DNA from 2 places in the Aminobacter sp. BE322 genome. Region 2 is predicted to be linked to the other one. Evidence: predicted binding sites of a transcription regulator. Region 2 holds the regulator's gene; the other holds the start of a gene.
What was found. Region 2 encodes LexA, which represses DNA repair genes until DNA is damaged. Its sites were predicted from a motif close to TGTTCNNNNTGTGTTCNG; they were not measured.
Positions count from the first base shown of each region.

Region 1 (4,976 bases), on a different contig from region 2:
ATGATCCGCCACAACGTCCGCTGGCATGCGCTGGTGGCCGTGGCGGCCCTGGCCGCCATGGTTGCCGCCAACATCGCGCTCCTCACGCGCGTGCTGGGCGAGGGGCCGGTGTCGATGACCATGGGCAGCTGGTTGCCGCCCTTCGGCATCTCGTTCACGGTCGACGCGCTGGGAGCGATGTTCTCGCTGACGGCATCGTTCGTGGCGCTTGCCTGCTGCGCCTACTCGGTGCTGGACATCGATGCCACCGGCCGGCGCTACGGGTTCTACCCGTTCCTGCTCCTGATGATGGCCGGCGTCAGCGGCGCCTTCCTGACCGGCGACATGTTCAACCTGTATGTCTGGTTCGAGGTCTTCCTGATCTCTTCGTTCGGCTTGCTGATCCTCGGCTCGGAAAAGCCGCAGATAGACGGAGCGACGAAATATGCGATCCTGAATCTCGTCGGCACGACCCTGTTCCTGATCGCCACCGGCTATCTGTATGGTACGTTCGGCACGCTCAACATGGCCGACCTCGCCGCCAGGGCGGGCCAGGCGGATGCGGCGGCCCCGCTGACGACGCTGGCTTCCCTGTTCCTGCTGGCCTTCTGCATGAAGGCGGCGGCCTTTCCGGTCAATTTCTGGCTGCCCGCCTCCTACCATACGCCGCCCGTGATCACCGGAGCGCTGTTCGGCGGACTGCTCACCAAGGTCGGCATCTACGCGCTGCTCAGGACGATGCTGACCATCTTTGCCGTGGAACGCGCTGAACTGGCAGGCGTCATTGGCTGGATAGCGGTGGCGACGATGCTGGTCGGGGCGCTCGGCGCCCTGGCGCAATCCGACATCCGGCGGATTTCCGGCTTCCTGGTGATCTCCGGCGTGGGCGTGATGCTGGCCGGCATCGCGCTGGGCACGGAACGCGGCCTGTCCGGCACGATCTTCTACGCCGTGCATTCCATGATTTCGCTGTCGGCGCTCTATTTGCTCGGTGGCCTGATGCGCCAGCGCGGCGGCAGCTTCTCGCTTCGCTCTCTGTCCGGACTGTATGCGGCGAGCCCGTTCCTGACGTTGCTGGCGATGGTGATCTCGCTCGCCGTTGCGGGACTGCCGCCGGGCTCCGGCCTGTGGCCGAAGGTCATGCTGGTTAGGGCGGCGCTCGATGGCGGCGAATGGCCGCTTGCCTTCGCGGTTCTCTTGAGCGGCTTCCTGGCGACCATTGCCTTGGGCCGCGTGTTCATCCTTGCCTTCTGGAGGGCAGACACCGTGCCGGCCGGGGGCAGGCCCGCTGAAGCACCTGGCCAGGCTGCGGCATCGCGGCTGGGCGTCGTCACCATTGCGCTGCTGGCGTTGGCGATGGTGGGCATGGGCGTCATGCCGGAGCCATTCGTCCGGGCGGCGACGGCCGCCGCCGGCGGCCTCATCGATACGTCAGCCTATGTGCAGGCAGTGTTTCCGCCTGGAGGTGGACGATGATCCCCGTGCGCTACGTCGTGCTGCTCGCGCTTGCATGGGTCGGAATGTCCGGCAGCTACACGGTGCCCAACCTGATCCTGGGCATCGCCATCGGCTGGGGCGTCCTGTTCATAGTCCGCGACCAGCTGCGGGCGGCGAAGGTGACCGTTCGCCCCTGGGCGGCGTTGCTGCTTGCTCTGCTCTTTGCGAAGGAGCTCGTCCTTTCCGCCGTGCGCGTCGCGCGGCTGGTGCTTTCCCCACGGATGGACGTCAAGCCCGGCATCTTTGCCTATCCGCTGCAGGTCGAGCGTGATTTCGAGATCACCTTGCTCGCCAACCTGATCACCCTGACCCCAGGGACCTTGTCCGTGGACGTGTCGGACGACCGACGCACGTTGTTCGTGCACGGCATGGATTGCTCGGATCCGGAAAGGGCGAAAGAAGAAATAAGGATAGGCTTCGAGAGAAGAATAATGGAGGCGTTCAGATGATGTCTGGAACAGCCTTCCTTGAAGCAAGTGCGATCTTCGCCCTAGGAATACTCGGTATTTCGTTCCTGCTGGTCGTAGTGCGGGTGGTCAGGGGGCCGTCGCTGCCAGACCGTATCCTGGCGCTCGACATGCTGGTTGCCGTTGCCATCGGCTTCATCGCAGTGTTCGGCATCCGATCGGGTTTCAGGCTCTACGTGGACGTGGCGATCGCCCTCGGACTGGTCGGCTTCCTGGCCACGGTCGCCTTCGCAAGGTTTGTGATGAGCGGCGGCGCCGACGCCAAGAAACGGGAAGAACAGGCGGAAGAGGAACAGCAGTGATGGGCGACGTCGGTGATTATCTGGCTGGGTTGCTGATCGTGGTGGGGGCGCTGTTCGCGCTTACCGCCTCGATCGGCCTGCTGCGCCTGCCGGATGTACTCACCCGGATGCATGCCGCTTCCAAGGCCGGCACGCTGGGATCCTGCCTGATGCTGGTGGCGCTTGCGCTGCACATCGGCGAGTTCGCAACCGGTGTGAGGGCGCTTGCGGGCGCAGGCTTCTTCGTGCTCACCGCACCGATATCGGCTCATCTACTGGCCAAGGCGTCATATTCTGCCGGATATCGCATTTGGGAGGGCTCTGTTCGGGACGAACTGGCCCAGAATGTGGTGTCATCCAAGAAGAACCGGCAAATCCAAGGTGGATGAGGATAGTGAGCCTGGGCGAGATCTATCGTCATCGGGCGAGTTGATCTCAGAAATTGACCTATGGTTTTCAAAAACGTTCATTTGTTAGAGAAGTGTCGAATTCGTTGTTCTTGATTTCGAAAAGAATAGTGAATTGACTTATTGCTGATACGGGCTCATTAAAGTGACGGAACGCGAGTCGCAGTCGCAAACTGCGGTATAAAATCGTGCCGCGTCCCGATCGCAATATCGGGCAAAAAAACAACCAGTCACATTGGGGCCTGAAGAATATGGATACTTCCGAAACGCCTACTGCAAACAACGATACGCTGATCGAGCTGACTGCCGACGTGGTGGCGGCCTATGTCAGCAACAATCCGGTTCCGGTCGGAGAGCTTCCGGGACTGATCGCCGATGTGCATGCAGCACTTGGACGCGTCGGCAATGCTACCGAAGCGCCCCCTGCAGACAAGCAGAAGCCGGCCGTGAATCCGAAGCGGTCGGTGCATGACGACTACATCGTGTGCCTTGAAGACGGAAAGAAGTTCAAGTCGCTCAAGCGGCACCTGATGACCCACTACAACATGACGCCGGACCAGTACCGCGAGAAGTGGGGCCTCGACGCCAGCTATCCGATGGTGGCGCCCAACTACGCCGCCGCCCGCTCCCAGCTCGCCAAGAAGATGGGCCTGGGCCGCAAGCGCAAGGGTAAGTGAACCCCCACCACCCCCTGATCAATGAGCGGCACCTTCGGGTGCCGCTTTGCTTTTCCGGCGCCTGCGCCGCGGCCGAAAGGTGAGCCTGGCAGGCTCGGCAGGCGAAATGCCTTTCAGCCGGTCGCGCACCTGCTTGAGCGCTATGTGACGGTTCAAGTCATAGCTCCAATGGCGGTTGACGCCTTTCAGCCTTTCGCGTTCGATCGCCCGCTCGAGGCGCCTCAGCAGCGAATGGGTGGAAGCGAGTCCCCCGGACAGCGCATCGGCGAGTTCGATTCCGCAGCAGATCTGCAGGGCCGCCCTCTGCCTGGCATCGGCCAGTTCCGCCAGCTTGTCCTGCCTGAATGCCGCAATCTCGTTTCGGAAATCCCTCATCTTCACCTGCCTCGTTGACGTTCGACGAATGATGCGTCCGCCCCGGCGGGTGAGGAGAAATTGAACGCCAATTTTGTTGTTCGATTAGAAATGCATGAGTTTTTCCATAGGGTTGGCAGCTCCCGGCAAGAAAATCCGTTCTTTTTTTGTTCACACCCAGCTCGACGATGGGTATAAGAACTTATTCCTATCTTCGGAGGGGCGGGTTTGGTGGGAGCTACGTCGACAGTGCTGGCGAAAAGGCAGATCGAGGCGCGCGAGGTTGCCGCGCAGCTGGAACGGACGGGGCTGGAACTTGCAGCCGACAGGCGCAACGACGAAGTCATCGAGCAGTGCGATGCCATGATCGACCTGATGGCGGCACTGTTCGGGGTTCCCAGCAGGGAACTGCGTCGCCTGGGCCGGACCGGAAACGACATCAGCCGGTTGAGGCAGATCGCGATGTATGTCGCGCATGTCGTCTTCCGTTTTAGCATGCGCGACGTCGGCCGAGGCTTCGGACGTGACAGGACGACGGTTCTGTACGCGTGCCATCTGGTAGAAGACCTGCGCGACGACCCAGATTTCGACCGTATCGTCTCATTGGCGGAGCGGGTGGCGATTGCCGCCTTCCGAGACAGGCTGGGACGCTGATCATGGCCGGGGAAGCTGCAAAGGCGCGTGCGCGCATCCTGAAGCTGCTCGCGAAGGGGAGGGCCAGCTGCATGCCGGCGGCCAGCGGCGACAAGATCCTGCTCGAAAACGAGACGGGCGACCGCATCGCCGTCGTTTCGGAACAATTGGCCGATCTTGCCCGCGAAGGCCTCTTGCGCCGACATGGAGCGGTCGTCGGCTTGACCGCGGAGGGGTTGTCCGCCGCGCGGCGGCAGACCGGCGAGACCGACCCGTTCAGGTCCCAGCACGGCGATCTTGAGGTTGCCCTTGTCGACACCGCGGCCGGCGCCCAGGCTGCCTTGGTAAATCTGTCGGAGTCGCCTTTGGGCCAGCTCGTCCGCCGCCGGAACAAGACTGGCGACCCCTTCCTGACAGGGGGCGAATTCGCTGCGGGCGAGCGCCTGCGCTCGGACTACACGCGCGGGCAGATCATGCCGAGGCTGGGTGCCAACTGGGAAGCGAGCGTGGCCTCCGGCCGCCGCGGCACGGGTGGCGGCGGGCTGAGCGAACTCACCGACGCGGCGCTCGCGGCGCGCCAGCGCGTCGACATGGCCATTGACGCCGTGGGTCCGGAACTAGCCGGCGTCTTGATCGACGTCTGCTGTTTTCTGAAAGGCTTGGAGCGCGTGGAAGTCGAGC
Region 1 covers NZ_JBNPXB010000010.1:67,389-72,364, reverse strand. The annotation lists gene J2X50_RS15420 (Na+/H+ antiporter subunit D) at 1-1,455, shown strand, start outside; gene J2X50_RS15415 (Na+/H+ antiporter subunit E) at 1,452-1,925, shown strand; gene J2X50_RS15410 (cation:proton antiporter) at 1,922-2,245, shown strand; gene mnhG (monovalent cation/H(+) antiporter subunit G) at 2,245-2,613, shown strand; gene J2X50_RS15400 (MucR family transcriptional regulator) at 2,883-3,308, shown strand; gene J2X50_RS15395 (cytoplasmic protein) at 3,327-3,683, opposite strand; gene J2X50_RS15390 (helix-turn-helix domain-containing protein) at 3,912-4,316, shown strand; gene J2X50_RS15385 (DUF6456 domain-containing protein) at 4,319-4,976, shown strand, end outside.
Region 1: the regulator LexA is predicted to act here: its motif matches at 3,820-3,837, upstream of J2X50_RS15395 (cytoplasmic protein).

Region 2 (4,976 bases):
CGAAGGCGCTGCCCCGGCGGGTACCGAACGTATCGGCCTCGACGAGGCTTCCGGACGTGTGCTTGGCGCGCCGCTCCGCGCCTTGCGCACCCAGCCCCCCTTCGATGCCTCGGCCATGGACGGCTATGCGGTGATCGCGCAGGACATCGCCGACCTGCCCGCCCGGCTTGCGGTGATCGGCGAGGCGGCTGCCGGGCGGCAGTTCGCAGGGAAAATCGCGCGCGGCCAGGCCGTGCGCATCTTCACCGGCGCGCCGGTGCCGGCCGGCGCGGACACGGTGGTCATCCAGGAAAACGTGCGCGATCTCGGCAACGGCGAGGTCGAGGTGGTCGAGCCGACCGCGCCCGGCCGCAACATCCGCCTCAAGGGCCTCGACTTCAGCGAAGGCGACCTGATCCTCGACGCCGGCCGCCTGATGGACCCCGCCGCGCTGTCGCTCGCGGCGGCCGCCAACCATCCGACGCTCGAGGTGCAGCGCGCGCCGCTGGTCGCGATCATCGCCACCGGCGACGAACTGCTGCCGCCAGGAAGCTCGCCCGGCCCCGACCAGATCATCTCGTCCAACGCCTACGGCGTGGCGGCCATTGCCCGCTCGGTCGGCGCCCGCGTCCTCGATCTCGGCATAGCGGCCGACAAGACCGGATCGATCTCGGCACTCGTCCGGCAGGCGCTCGACGCCGGAGCCGAGGTGATCGTCACCCTCGGCGGCGCCTCGGTCGGCGACCATGACCTGGTGCACGGCGTGCTGACCGGCCTCGGCATGAAGCTCGATTTCTGGAAGATCGCCATGCGCCCGGGCAAGCCGCTGATGTTCGGACGGCTCGGTGACACCCGCTGCATCGGCCTGCCCGGCAACCCGGTGGCGAGCCTCATCTGCTCGCACCTCTTCCTGAAACCGGTTCTGGCGAAGCTCGGCGGGCGGCCCTATGCGCCGGACATCCGCGAGGCCGTGCTCGGGGCGCCCATGAAGGAAAACGACCTGCGCCAGGACTACGTGCGCGGCGTGGTGCGCAAGACCGACGCCGGCCTCGTCGCCGTGCCCTTCGGGGTCCAGGACTCGTCGATGCTGCGGACACTGGCCGACGCCAATTGCGTCATCATCCGCGAGCCCTTCGCAGCGGCCGCCGAATCTGGCACTGGCTGCCTGGTGCTGATGCTGCGCTGAGCGCCCCTCGGCGCCTTCACCAAAATTTAATCGGTTGCGGAACACAACTGGAACATATAGTGTTTGTTCCGGGTTTGTTTTTCTTTCGATTCCCTTGGGGGCAGCGATGCTGACGCGCAAACAACACGAGCTTCTGCTGTTCATCCATGAGCGGCTGAAGGAGGCGGGCATCCCCCCGTCCTTCGACGAGATGAAGGAGGCGCTGGACCTCGCTTCCAAATCGGGCATCCATCGCCTGATCACCGCGCTCGAGGAGCGCGGCTTCATCCGGCGCCTGCCGAACCGCGCGCGCGCGCTGGAAGTCATCCGCCTGCCCGACTCGATCGCGCCGGGCCTCAACGCCGCCAGGAAGTTTTCGCCCAGCGTCATCGAAGGCAGCCTGGGGCGCAAGCCCGAGCCGTCACGCGCGCTTTCGGCCGGCAATGACGACGATGCAGGCGCGGCGGTCGCCATCCCGGTGATGGGACGCATCGCCGCCGGCGTGCCGATCGACGCCATCCAGCACAGGACGCATTCGATCTCGGTGCCGCCGGACATGATTTCGGGCGGCGAGCACTATGCGCTCGAGGTCAAGGGCGATTCGATGATCGAGGCCGGCATCTTCGACGGCGACACGGTCATCATCCGCAATGCCAATAGCGCCAATCCGGGCGAGATCGTCGTTGCCTTGGTGGACGACGAGGAGGCGACGCTCAAGCGCTTCCGCCGCAAGGGCGCCTCGATCGCGCTCGAGGCCGCCAATCCCGCCTATGAAACCCGCATCTTCGGCCCCGACCGGGTCAAGGTACAGGGCAAGCTGGTCGGGCTGATCCGGCGCTACTAGGGCAATTCCAGGAAAAGTGCGCAGCGGTTTCCGTCCGGAATTGCTCGGACCAAAGAGATGGAGCGTCTTCGCGGTCCGATGAATGGAGGAAATGCCCTGATCCCGCCTCGGGCCGGTCGGGATCGTCATCTTTCTGGGTTGCAGCGAGGCCGGGCCAGAGCGGCGGGCATTCCGACGAATGCAATTCCGCAGCCAAGAGCGTTGCCGCTTTTGATCGAAAAGCCAAAACGGCCTATCTCTTTGGTCCGAGCAACTCCGACGGCAAACCGCCTCGCATTTTTCCGGGAATGGCTCCCGCTGCTTTTTCTTGGCCTTGTTCATGCGACGCCCGACGATTCCGTCGGGCTGCGAGATGCTTCATGGCGCGGCCTTCTCCGGCGGCGGCTTTGCACGGTCCCGGCGGAATGGCGGCAGTCCGCGTGCTTCGCGCGAGAATGCCCGGTGCTCATGCCACGGCCGGTAGGGCGCGGCTATCGCCTTCTGGATTTCGATTTGACGGACCGCCGCCTCTCCTTTTTCAGGCAGGTACGCGGCGACGCTGCCTAAACGCGCCAGGTCGCGCTTGCTGACGACGGTCGCCGCCGAATTCGCGCAGGGAGCCCGCGCCGTCGCATCGTCGATCACGATCAGGCTCGCCACGGCGCAGGCACGCTTGGCTGCCGCCGCATTGCCGGCATGGGCGATCACGGCGCCTGAAGGGTGCTCGATGGTGCAGAGGCCACCGTCGCAAACGAAGGCTTCCCTGCGGTCCGCTTTTTCTCCTCCTTCCTGGGGCAAGGCTGGCTCGCGCGGCGTCGAAGCATCCGACTTTGCGATTGCGGCCGTTACGGTCGAAGGCTTGCCGCCCGCGCCAACCGGGCCGACCAGTTCCTCCGCAACCAGGGCCCTCTTCCAGCTGTCGGTGATGAAGTCGCTCGGACGTGCGCGGTTGACCGCCAGCCTGCCGCCCGCCGTCGGCACCCCGACCAGCCGGCCGTCTTCGGAGATCAGTATGTCTGGGATCCTTGCCTCGCCGAGCAGCAGCAATCCGCTTGCGGCGAATGGCAGGGCTGCGAATCTGAGCCAGGTGGTCGCCATCGAGGCGATGCAGAGCGCGACCGACACCAGGATCACCGCGCGGGCGGAGATCAGGCCGACGGCGTCGACCGGCGACCGCTCGGAGAACCATTGCGCCAGGGCGACCATGGTGGCCAGGCCGCGCCCCATCGTGTCGAGGAACAGGCCGTCCAGGCCGAGCGGCATCAGCACGCCGGCAGCAACCGCGAAGGGCATCACCAGCACCGAGACGATGGGCATCACGGCCAGGTTGGCGAAAAGGCTGAGCGGCGAGATGCGCTGGAAATTCCAGGCCCCGAACACGCTGGTCGCCAGCCCGGCGATCAGCGAGGTCGCAAGAAGCCCGACCGCCAGCGTCCAGAGCTTGCGCCACAAATTGCCCGCAAGCGAACGCTGGATCGCCGGCTGCACCCGCTCGGCCTGCCTGTCCGACCACCAGCCGTAAGCGCCGACCAGCGCCGCGGTGGCCGCAAACGACATCTGGAAGCTCGGACCGACCACCTCGTGCGGGGATACGAGAATGACGATGATGGCCGAGATCGCAAGGTTGCGCATGGTCAGGGCGACGCGGTCGAACAGCACGGCCGTCAGCATCACCGCAAGCATGATGAAGCTGCGCTGCGCCGCCACTTCGGCGCCGGAGATGGAAAGGTAGCCGCCTGAAGAGGCCAGGGCCGCCAGGGCGGCGTATTTCTTGACCGGATGCCGGGACGCGAAGGCCGGAAAGGCCGCGAAACCGAGCCGCAGGCCCAGCATGACGGTTCCGGCGACCATGGCCATGTGCAGGCCGGAAATGGAGATGATGTGGTAGAGGCCCGTCCGCCGCAGCGCTTCGTTGACCTCCTCCGGAATGCCGCCGCGCACGCCGACCATGAGTGCCGCGGCGATTTCGCCCTCCACGCCGCCGATCCGGTCGCGGACGCGCTGGGCAATGCGGTCGCGCAGGTTTCCAAGCCAGGCCTCGATCGCAAGGGCGAGCGGAACAGGCTGCGCGTCCGCGACCAGTTCCGGTCCCTTCATGAAGAACCCGCTGGCGCCGATGCCGTCGAAATAGCTTTCGAAGGAAAAGTCGTAGCTGTCGGGCCGGATCGGGCCGGAGGGCGGCATCAGGCGGACATAGCCGCCGACCAGTGATCCCGCCGCGAGCCCCGCCGGCGCCCGGCGTGCCGTCAGGCGCACGCGATCCGGCGCGTAGCGGAGCGTTGGCCGCACGGTGGCGACGACATCGATGGTCAGGCGGACGCGCCCTTTGTCGAGCCGGTCGATCTCCACGACCCGGCCCTTCAATTGCGTCGAGATCTCGGCGCCGAGCATCTTCGTGCCCAGCCGGGCGGTTTCGAGCTTTGCCGCGGCCATGCCGACCAGGCAGAAGGCCGCAGCAGCCAGCCCATAGTGAAGCCACCTGCTCGTGCGCGCGGCAAACGCCACCGCCGCCATGGCCAGGGCCGCCGACGCGATCGGCAGCGAGGCCGGTTCTTCGGCGAGGCCGAAATAGACCAGCACCCCGATCGCCAGGAACACCGGAACGAGCAGGAACGCCGCGCCGCGGTCGAGCTCGGTCTCGACGGCCGCGGCCAATGTGCGGACCGTGAACCGTGCTTGGACGACGGCCATGGGGACCCGGAGCCGCGATCGCAGGCTCGCCGGCGAGACGTGACGTTCGCTTGCGGGCGATGGTTGCAGGTCGCCCCGGCGCCCCCAGACGAGCGGGGACGACAACTCGCCGCCGGCGAGCAGGACGCGCTCGGCCGTTTCCGCGACCGGTCTTTCGCCGGCTCGCCCCTCCCGCACGTGGTCGCCCATCGGGCATGCCCCTTGCGCCCCAGACCTTCTATGCTACATCAACGCCACCGAAACGCCATGCGCCGCCGGTCTCCGGCCGGGCGACGCCATGCCTGCCTTGGAATTCGCCATGCCCGTCGTCACCCGCTT
Region 2 covers NZ_JBNPXB010000001.1:122,137-127,112, forward strand. The annotation lists gene J2X50_RS00585 (molybdopterin molybdotransferase MoeA) at 1-1,165, shown strand, start outside; gene lexA (transcriptional repressor LexA) at 1,272-1,988, shown strand; gene J2X50_RS00595 (ComEC/Rec2 family competence protein) at 2,346-4,847, opposite strand; gene gltX (glutamate--tRNA ligase) at 4,957-4,976, shown strand, end outside.